4 regions of the Psychromonas sp. L1A2 genome follow, and region 1 is predicted to be linked to each of the others. Evidence: predicted binding sites of a transcription regulator. Region 1 holds the regulator's gene; each other region holds the start of a gene.
The links. The regulator sigma-54, encoded in region 1, starts transcription at its own class of promoters, with help from an activator protein. The targets are predictions, from matches to a motif close to GTTGGCACGNNNNTNGNNT.
Positions count from the first base shown of each region.

Region 2: a site for sigma-54 is predicted at 832-850, ahead of GQR59_RS02970 (flagellar basal body rod protein FlgF). Genes of this name have one in related genera too.
Region 3: a site for sigma-54 is predicted at 1,274-1,292, ahead of flgJ (flagellar assembly peptidoglycan hydrolase FlgJ). Genes of this name have one in related genera too.
Region 4: a site for sigma-54 is predicted at 1,202-1,220, ahead of GQR59_RS03980 (PEP-CTERM sorting domain-containing protein). Genes of this name have one in related genera too.

Region 1 is NZ_WUAG01000001.1:524,320-526,528, forward strand. Features, by position in the region: gene ptsN (PTS IIA-like nitrogen regulatory protein PtsN) at 1-224, opposite strand, end outside; gene GQR59_RS02260 (RNA polymerase factor sigma-54) at 322-1,767, opposite strand; gene lptB (LPS export ABC transporter ATP-binding protein) at 1,801-2,209, opposite strand, start outside.
Region 2 is NZ_WUAG01000001.1:677,603-679,811, forward strand. Features, by position in the region: gene flgE (flagellar hook protein FlgE) at 1-557, shown strand, start outside; gene GQR59_RS02970 (flagellar basal body rod protein FlgF) at 928-1,674, shown strand; gene flgG (flagellar basal-body rod protein FlgG) at 1,715-2,209, shown strand, end outside.
Region 3 is NZ_WUAG01000001.1:682,705-684,913, reverse strand. Features, by position in the region: gene flgK (flagellar hook-associated protein FlgK) at 1-223, opposite strand, end outside; gene flgJ (flagellar assembly peptidoglycan hydrolase FlgJ) at 216-1,241, opposite strand; gene GQR59_RS02990 (Na+/H+ antiporter family protein) at 1,440-2,209, shown strand, end outside.
Region 4 is NZ_WUAG01000001.1:903,257-905,465, forward strand. Features, by position in the region: gene GQR59_RS03980 (PEP-CTERM sorting domain-containing protein) at 494-1,147, opposite strand; gene GQR59_RS03985 (glycoside hydrolase family 88 protein) at 1,430-2,209, opposite strand, start outside.

The sequences.
Region 1 (2,209 bases):
GCTGGTAATTCACTAGAAATTTTGACGTGAGGAATAGCGATACCTGAGCCTACTCCCGTCGACCCAATTTTCTCTCGTGCAATCAAGCTTTCGAATAACTCTTGCGCATCTAAGTTTAATTCTTTAGCCGCAATAAGACTGATTTTTTCTAAAGCACCTTTTTTACTAGTGCAGGCAGTTTGGCAGAATACTGAATCTTTATTTAATAAAGTAGATATTTTCATAATATATAGTTTAACTGTACTTAATGGACGCGCGAGTTTAGCAGGTTAGCATTAAATAACTATAGTTAATCCCAATTTTATTTGCGTTGCTCACTAATTAAAGTAATTGCTTTCGCTGGTTAGAAGGTGGAATACCTAATGATTCTCGGTACTTAGCAATAGTACGTCTTGCTACTTGAATACCTTTTTCTTCTAATAACTGCGTTATTTTGTTATCACTTAAAGGTTTAGTCGTTAATTCTGCGGCAACGAGCTTTTTAATTAAAGCACGGATAGCTGTTGATGAACATTCACCACCGCCATCGGTTGCAACATGACTCGAAAAGAAAAACTTCAATTCATAAATGCCACGAGGAGTATGCATAAACTTCTGCGTAGTCACTCGAGAAATGGTTGATTCATGCATTTCGACTTCAAAGGCAACATCATTTAAAACCATTGGTTTCATCGACTCATCGCCGTATTCAAAGAAAGCTTGTTGTTGTTGCACAATACAGTTCGATACTTTTAATAGTGTTTCATTGCGGTTTTCTAAGCTTTTGATGAACCATTTCGCTTCTTGCAAATGGCCTTTAATGAATTGAGAATCGGTTTTACTGATGTTACCTGAGCACATATTTGCGTATTGTTGGTTAATCGATAAATTAGGATCGCAATCTTGATTTAATGAAACTCGCCATTGTCCTTGAATCTTTTTAACATAGACATCTGGAATAATATATTGTGTTTCACTTGTTTCAACACCATTACCTGGTCGAGGTTCTAAGCTTTGAATTAAGCGCATGATTTCTGCAAGTTGTGCTTCTTTGAATTTACTTTTACGTGCAAGTGTTCTGTAATCCCTGTTACCAAGAAGATCCATGTACTGTTCAAGTATTTGAATAGCTTCGTCACGCCATTGCGTTGTATTCGGTAATTGGCGAAGTTGAATTTGTAAACACTCTTGAGTGGTACGAGCCGCGACACCTAGTGGATCGAAATGTTGGATTCGTTTTAATACTACCTCTACTTCATCTAATTCCAAATCTTCTAAATCAGCTTTTAAGCTATCTAAAATACTTTCACAGTCAGTGGTCAAATATCCTGACTCATCAATAGAATCGATAATTGCCATTGCAATGACTTGATCCGTTTCAGTAAAAGGCGTTAATTGCATTTGCCATAATAAATGGTCTTGTAGAGAAGTCGAAGATTCTCCCTGATAGACTGTACTTTCACCGTCATAAGCAACAGCACTAGAGGTGTTACCTGTAATAGGCGTAGAGTTATAAGATTCTTCCCATTCTTTTTCTGCAGGAAGATCATCTGAAAATTCTTGTTGGGAAATGGCTTCTGAAGTATCAACTTCACTGCTATCAGCTTCTTTGACTAACTCTTCAGTACCCGTTTGATCATCTTGCTCTAAAAGAGGATTTGAATCTAATGCGTTTTGAATCTCCTGTTGGAGATCGAGCGTTGATAGCTGCAATAGTTTTATTGCTTGCTGTAATTGAGGGGTCATCGCTAATTGCTGACCCATTTTCAATTGTAAACCCTGTTTCATCAAAACATATCTTCCTGAACGTATGGTTACGATTTAAAGTTTAAACTCTTCACCTAGATAAACGCGCTTCACATGGTCGTTTGCTAATATCTCGTCTTGTGTGCCTACGGCTATGATTTCTCCGTGGCTCACTATATATGAATGCTCACAAACATCTAATGTTTCTCTTACATTATGGTCTGTAATCAGTACGCCTAGACCGCGATCACGTAATTGTTGAATAATATTTTTTATATCAATGACCGATATAGGGTCAACCCCTGCAAAGGGCTCATCTAACAAGATAAATTTTGGCTCAGTTGCTAGTGCTCGTGCAATTTCTACACGTCGTCGTTCACCACCAGATAAACTCATTCCTTTACTGTTACGGATATGGGTGATGTGAAATTCTTCTAACAGTGTATTTAGCTTTTCATCTCGTTGTGGCTGCGTTAGTTCTTTA
Region 2 (2,209 bases), 150 kb from region 1:
GTGTTGTGCTTAACTTTGATGAGAATGGTGTTTATGAGGGGAGCAACCCAGCAGTGTTAGATTTTGAAGAATTAGGTGTTGGTGGTGCTAATGTGCTTTCAGCTGGCGCAGATGGAACGCAAGCAATTACTATTAATTATCAGGATCCAACTCAATTCTCAGCGGCATTTGAGGTGACTGCATTAGAGCAAGATGGTTTGACAGTAGGGCGTTTAACTGGCATTGAAATCGGTAGTGACGGGCTGATTGAAGCGACTTACAGTAATGGAACATCTGATCCACTTGCACGAGTTGCTATGGTTCGTTTTAGAAATGAACAAGGCTTGGCGCAAAATGGTTCAAATTGGAATGAGTCACAAAATTCAGGTGAGCCACTTGCTGGTGAAGCTGGATCTGGTTCATTTGGTAGTATTAGCTCAGGTGCTTTAGAGCAATCTAATGTTGATTTAACGACTGAATTAGTTGATTTAATTACCGCTCAACGTAATTTTCAGGCGAATTCTCGTTCATTAGAGATTAGTTCTTCATTACAAGAAACCATTTTACAAATACGTTAATTTATTGACTTTTATATCTCATTTTATAAATGCACCTGTTCAGGTGCATTTTTCTTTCTAGCAAATCTTTCTTTATCTTCATTTAATTATACCAACCACACTAATTAAGTTATCTATTTTACTTGTTAAAATAACTTATTTCTTCGTTGTAAATTTCGTAAAGGGAACAACCATTTAGCTCAATTTTCGCCTTGAACTAAGTCATTTTTCCTGCGCAAAATTTAGATCACTTATTTAATGTAATCGGTATTATAACTTTTCTCTGATTTTATTTGTTGGCACAAGCATTGCATTTATCTGTTTATAAAATAAATGTGTAACCATCTTTGCCGCTGTTATGAGTTCAACAGTCAATAGTTAAGGAAGTAGAATGGATAATTTTCTTTATGTATCAATGTCTGGCGCTAAAGAGAACATGAATGCGTTGGCTATCCACAGTAACAACTTGGCTAATGCCAGTAAAACCGGCTTTAAAGCTAGTTTTGAACAAGCACGTAGCATGCAAGTGCATGGCGATGGGTTACCTACTCGAGTTTTTGCATTGGCAGAATCACCTGGACAAAATTTTGACAGTGGCGTCGTGCTTCAAACTGGGCGTGAATTGGATGTTGCTATTGAAGGTCAAGGTTGGTTCGTTGTTAAATCTGATACTGGTGATCAAGGTTTAACTCGTAGTGGCGATTTTAATATAACTGCAGATGGTTTTTTAATTGATGCCAGTGGTAGAGAGGTTTTGGATAATACCGGAAATAATATCTTTATTCAGATGCCAATTGAAAAATTTAATATTAGAAAAGATGGTGTGATTGAAGTTCGTCCTGAAGGTGCGCCACCAGAAGGATTAGAGAACATTGCTCAATTAAAGTTAGTCAACCCTAACATTCAAGACTTAATGCGTAGTTCTGATGGTTTATTTCGACGTATTGATGGACAAGAAACTGAGTTTTCCAATGATGTAGTTGTTAGTAACGGTACATTAGAAGCATCAAATGTAAATTTAAGCAGTGAATTAACAAGTCTAATTAACTTACAGCGTAATTTTGAAATGCAAATAAAGATGATGAAAAAAGCGGAAGAGATTGACGAAAGCTCAGACACTTTATTAAAAGTTGTTTAAGTTTATCTAGCTAGATTAATAAGAATTTAAGGAGAAGGTTATGCATTCCGCTTTATGGATCAGTAAAACAGGATTAGATGCACAACAAACTAACGTTGCAACAATTTCAAATAATTTAGCAAATGCCAGTACTGTTGGTTTTAAAAAAAGTAGAGCTATTTTTGAAGATTTACTTTATCAAAATGTTAATCAGCCCGGTGCTAATGCAACACAAGATACAAAATTACCATCTGGTTTAATGACTGGTTCTGGTGCAAAAGTGGTCGCTGTTCAGAAAAACTTTGAACAGGGTAATGCATTAACAACAAATAACTCATTAGATTTAATGATAGATGGTCGTGGTTTCTTTGAAATTGAGATGCCTGATGGAAGTTCTGCATATACTCGAAATGGTGAGTTTATGCTTAATGAAGAAGGGACACTTGTAACTCCCGGTTCAGGGTATCCTTTAGTTCCCCAAATACAAATCCCAGATAATGCGCAATCAATCAGTATTGGTTCAGAAGGGGAAGTATCGGTCAATATTGCAGGTCAA
Region 3 (2,209 bases), 160 kb from region 1:
TTTCAGTAAAAGCAAACTGATCGTAAGCTCGGTCAATACTCGTCACTACAGAACCACTTCCAATAAAGTTTGTACTTAATCGTTGTGCGCCAGCGGCAGAAGTATCAACAGTTTGACGAGAGTAGCCTTCTGTACTTACATTACTAATATTGTGACTGGTTGTAGTGAGGCTTGCTTGTGAGCTATAAATCCCCGAAAGTCCAATTTGTAATAGATCAGCCATTATTATCTCCCGCAACAACTGATTGGAAGCTATTGCTATTCATAATTTGTTTAATTTTTTCTGCATATTTAGGATCTGTTGCATAGCCCGCCTGCTGTAATTCCTCAACATAACGCTCCGCGTTATCACCTTGCTGTAAAGCTTGCTCATAACGTTTATTATTACTAATGAAATCAGTGTAATCTTTAAAGCTTTCTTGTAGACCTTGATAAACACGAAAGTTTGAACGTCGCTGTACTCCGACTCCGTCTTCAACTTCTAAACTACTTTTATTAACGCTCTCACCTTCCCAACCACCATGTGATTTGATATTAAAAAGATTAAAGCTACTTTCTTGGCCTGGAGTTTGTAAGATTTTCTTCCCCCACCCTGTCTCTAATGCTGATTGAGCAACCAAAACCTCTGGCGATACACCCAATGCTTTAGCTGCTTTTTTAGCATAAGGTAATAAAGTTTGAATAAATGAAGAGGGAGAACTAAAGTCGATTTTTTGTCCTTCTGCTGCAACATTTACAGCAGGGCTTTCGACTCTACCTTTAACTGTACTTTGATTTAATTGATATTGAGTTTGCGGTGAGCTTTGTACTTGATCAGGCGCTTTAAAATTATTATTAATAACTTCAGGCTGTAAACTTAACATCTGTTTATCTTCATGATTAGGCATAGTTAATTGGTTTTGATCAATCGACTTAGGACGTACCATTGAAGTAGGGTCTAATTGCCTAACTAATGCATCAGCTAAACCTAAGGTTCCATGACGACTAATATCTACCGCTAACTGCTTATCTTGCATATCCGTATAAAATTTTGTTTGCTGGTTATTAAAAGGGCTTTCTGTTTCAAATGCTTCATTCGCTTGTCGCATTGATTTAATCAACATACTCGCAAACATTGACTCAAATTGATTCGCAACTTCTCGAATCGTTTCTTTGTCATTTGTTTTAGTTTTTTGACGCAACTGCTCCAACCCTTGTAGATCAAAGTAGTTACTTGCCTGCGTTACTGTTTGATTGCTCATTAACAACCCCTATTATTACCATTACATAGATAAAGCAAAATAAGTGCCAGAAGTTAACAAAAGGAAGATAAGTTGTTATTTCCTGATTAATAATAAAGGAGTGGTAGTTTTTGCAGTAAAATGTGGGCGCATCAAGTAGAATGCCTGCGATTTTTGCCCTACACCTCTCATCTATCTATAAATTTATAAGGAATAAATATGCTTAACCCAGTTTTACTGGCGGTATGTCTGATGCTAATACTGTCAATGATGCGAATAAACGTAGTGATTGCACTAACCCTGAGTGCACTAGTAGGCGGTTTAACAGCTGGTTTATCATTACCTGATACGATTTCAGCTTTTGAAAGTGGTTTAGGTGGTGGTGCAACGATTGCTTTAAGTTATGCAATGTTAGGTGCTTTTGCAGTAGCGATTTCTAAGTCTGGTATCACTGATTTATTATCTCAAGCCATCATTAAGCGTCTAAACGGTAAACAAACACAGCAAACCTCTACCGCTATAAAATATACTGTTTTCACGGTTATTTTATTAATGACCATTTCATCACAGAATATTATTCCTGTTCATATTGCTTTTATCCCTATTTTAATTCCACCTTTACTCGGTGTATTTAATAAATTACGTGTTGATAGACGCTTAACTGCTTGTATTTTAACTTTTGGTTTAGTTACTCCTTATATGGTTTTACCGATTGGGTTTGGTGGTATTTTCTTAAATAATATTTTATTAAAGAATTTACATGACAATGGTTTAGACGTAACAGCAAACCAAGTAACAAGCGCAATGATTTTGCCTGCGTTAGGTATGGTTGTTGGTTTATTAATCGCGGTGCTAATTAGTTACCGTAAACCGCGTGTTTACCAAGAAAAGACTGAGAACACTGCGGCAGCTGAATTTAAAGCATTAAATAAACGTCATATAATTGTCGCCTTGATTTCTATTGTTGCAACGTTAACAGTTCAATTAAT
Region 4 (2,209 bases), 380 kb from region 1:
ATAAGCATTAAGCAGTTGATTTTCATGTTGTTATATATGTTACACAAGCATAAAAAATTAAACTATATGTATGTCTAAAAATTAGATAAATTTAATAATGAACTATTTACTGTATTTTTATCGATTATGATTGTTTAAGTCGAAGGTATAGATATAGGTGAAGAGAGGTTTATTTAAGTAATCGTTTTTGAAAGGTCATAAATATAAAGATTTATACTGAGTGATGTATTTATAATTGAATAGTGTCATTTAAAGTATTAAAAAATAAGCTTATTAGTATTACTAATAATGTCGCTATGTTTTTGTTCATAACAGGATTTTCTTTATACTAAGCTTTTTATTTTGTTGATATAAACGCTCTAACCTAACGCTTCTTAGTGCCATTACTTTACTGTTTTAACCATTTTTACTTATCTGTGATGAACCAGAAAATTAAAATGAGAGCAAAAAAAAGCCTCGCTAAGCGAGGCCTTATTATTTCTAGCTAATTAATTTACACATTTTTCTTTTTACGAGAAAAACCTAAACCAATTAAACCTAAACCAAATATAGCGATTAATGCTGGCTCTGGTACGGTACCAATTACTTGTACAACGTGTGTACTATCGCCAGTAAATCTATCACCAGCTCTATCTGTATGGTAATAAGTTTGTTTCTCATTTGTTTCTAATGCAGTAAATTGAGACTCATCACTAAAGTCATGATGTTCAGCTAAAAAATAAGTTCCGCTCTCTAGTTGAATTTCTAAATCAGAGATTAAGAATGAAACTACGTCAAAGCTATCATTAAATCTATCTGTAAATGAATAGGCATCGCTGGTTGAAGCCTTAGTTGTGCCACTATACAAAGCAGCCCCATACGGGTCATCACCAGAAATTATTTCCCAGCTAGTTGATAGGTAATTTGAAAGACCTACTCCATTAGGGTTGGTGTCATTAAAATCGGTAGCAAAAAATTCAAATCCGGTTATATCCCAATCTTGATCTGCTGTAAATTCAGAAATAACCCACCATTCAGTTGACCCGATACATCCTTCAGCAACACATTTGTAGCTGTTTTTTGTAGCTTGCCCTGAATCATATAATGCAGAAGCATTAACTGAAGCGCTCATTAATAAAAAAACAAACATACTGAGGATTTTTTTCATAACTTATATTCCAATTCTTTAGCTTAATTAAATTAATACTCTATATTAGATATAAAGCAATTAAAGTGCCATAGTTGTATCATGTTGATCTTAAATTTCTTTTTTACTATAAATTTTGTAAATTAACATTAACTGTAAAGTAATCTGACACTTTTTAGGTTTTAAGCAATATAATTAAAAAAGTGATTTTATAGCCGTTAAGATAGTTAAAATAAGATGTACTTAATTAGGGTACGTCATTCTTCCTCTTACATTAGACCTTACATGAAGCTTTCTCATTCATTAATTAATGTGTTCTTGATGCTGTCTTTGCTTATAGCGATTCAGCGCTTCTAAAAAGTAATAATCAGTAAAGCTCGCAGGAACATCAATAGCACTTGGTTTTGTATAATAATGAACTGATTTATCAATGATTGGGGCTTTGCTGGTGTCTTCAATGAAATAAGGTTTACTCATTAAAGCGCTTAATATGACATGGTATTGTTGGGTGAACTTTTCACGTTGCTCAGTCTCTTTAATATAACCAGACATTTCAATTAATGCCGAAGCAAAGATAGCTGATGCAGAGGTGTCAGGTTGTAAAATGTTACTATCAAGATCCCACATCGAAATGCCATCTGCAGCAAGTCGTGACATAAAGTAGTTAGATAAGGTTTTAGCGTAGTTTAAATACGTTGGATCTTGAGTGTAGCGGTACATAACGACCATGCCATAAACCATCCACGCGTGGCCGCGAGACCAAGTGGTTTCATCGCCATCTCCTTGTAACGTTCCTTTGTTAATTATTGCACCTGAATCTTTGTTGTATCTTACTATGTGGTAACTACTGCCATTTTCACGAACGAAATCTTTATAGGTTTTTAGTGCGTGGGTTTTCGCATATTCAGCCCACTTTTTATCGCCACCATTTTCTGCTGCCCATAACAGTAACTCTAAATTCATCATAATGTCGCTAACAACTGGCGTCGAGTTTTCAAAATGTTTATCGTCCCAATCAGAGCTTATTAAGCCTATTTTAGGTTGGTAACGTTTAGCTAATGTTGCTGCTGCGGCTAAGATGGT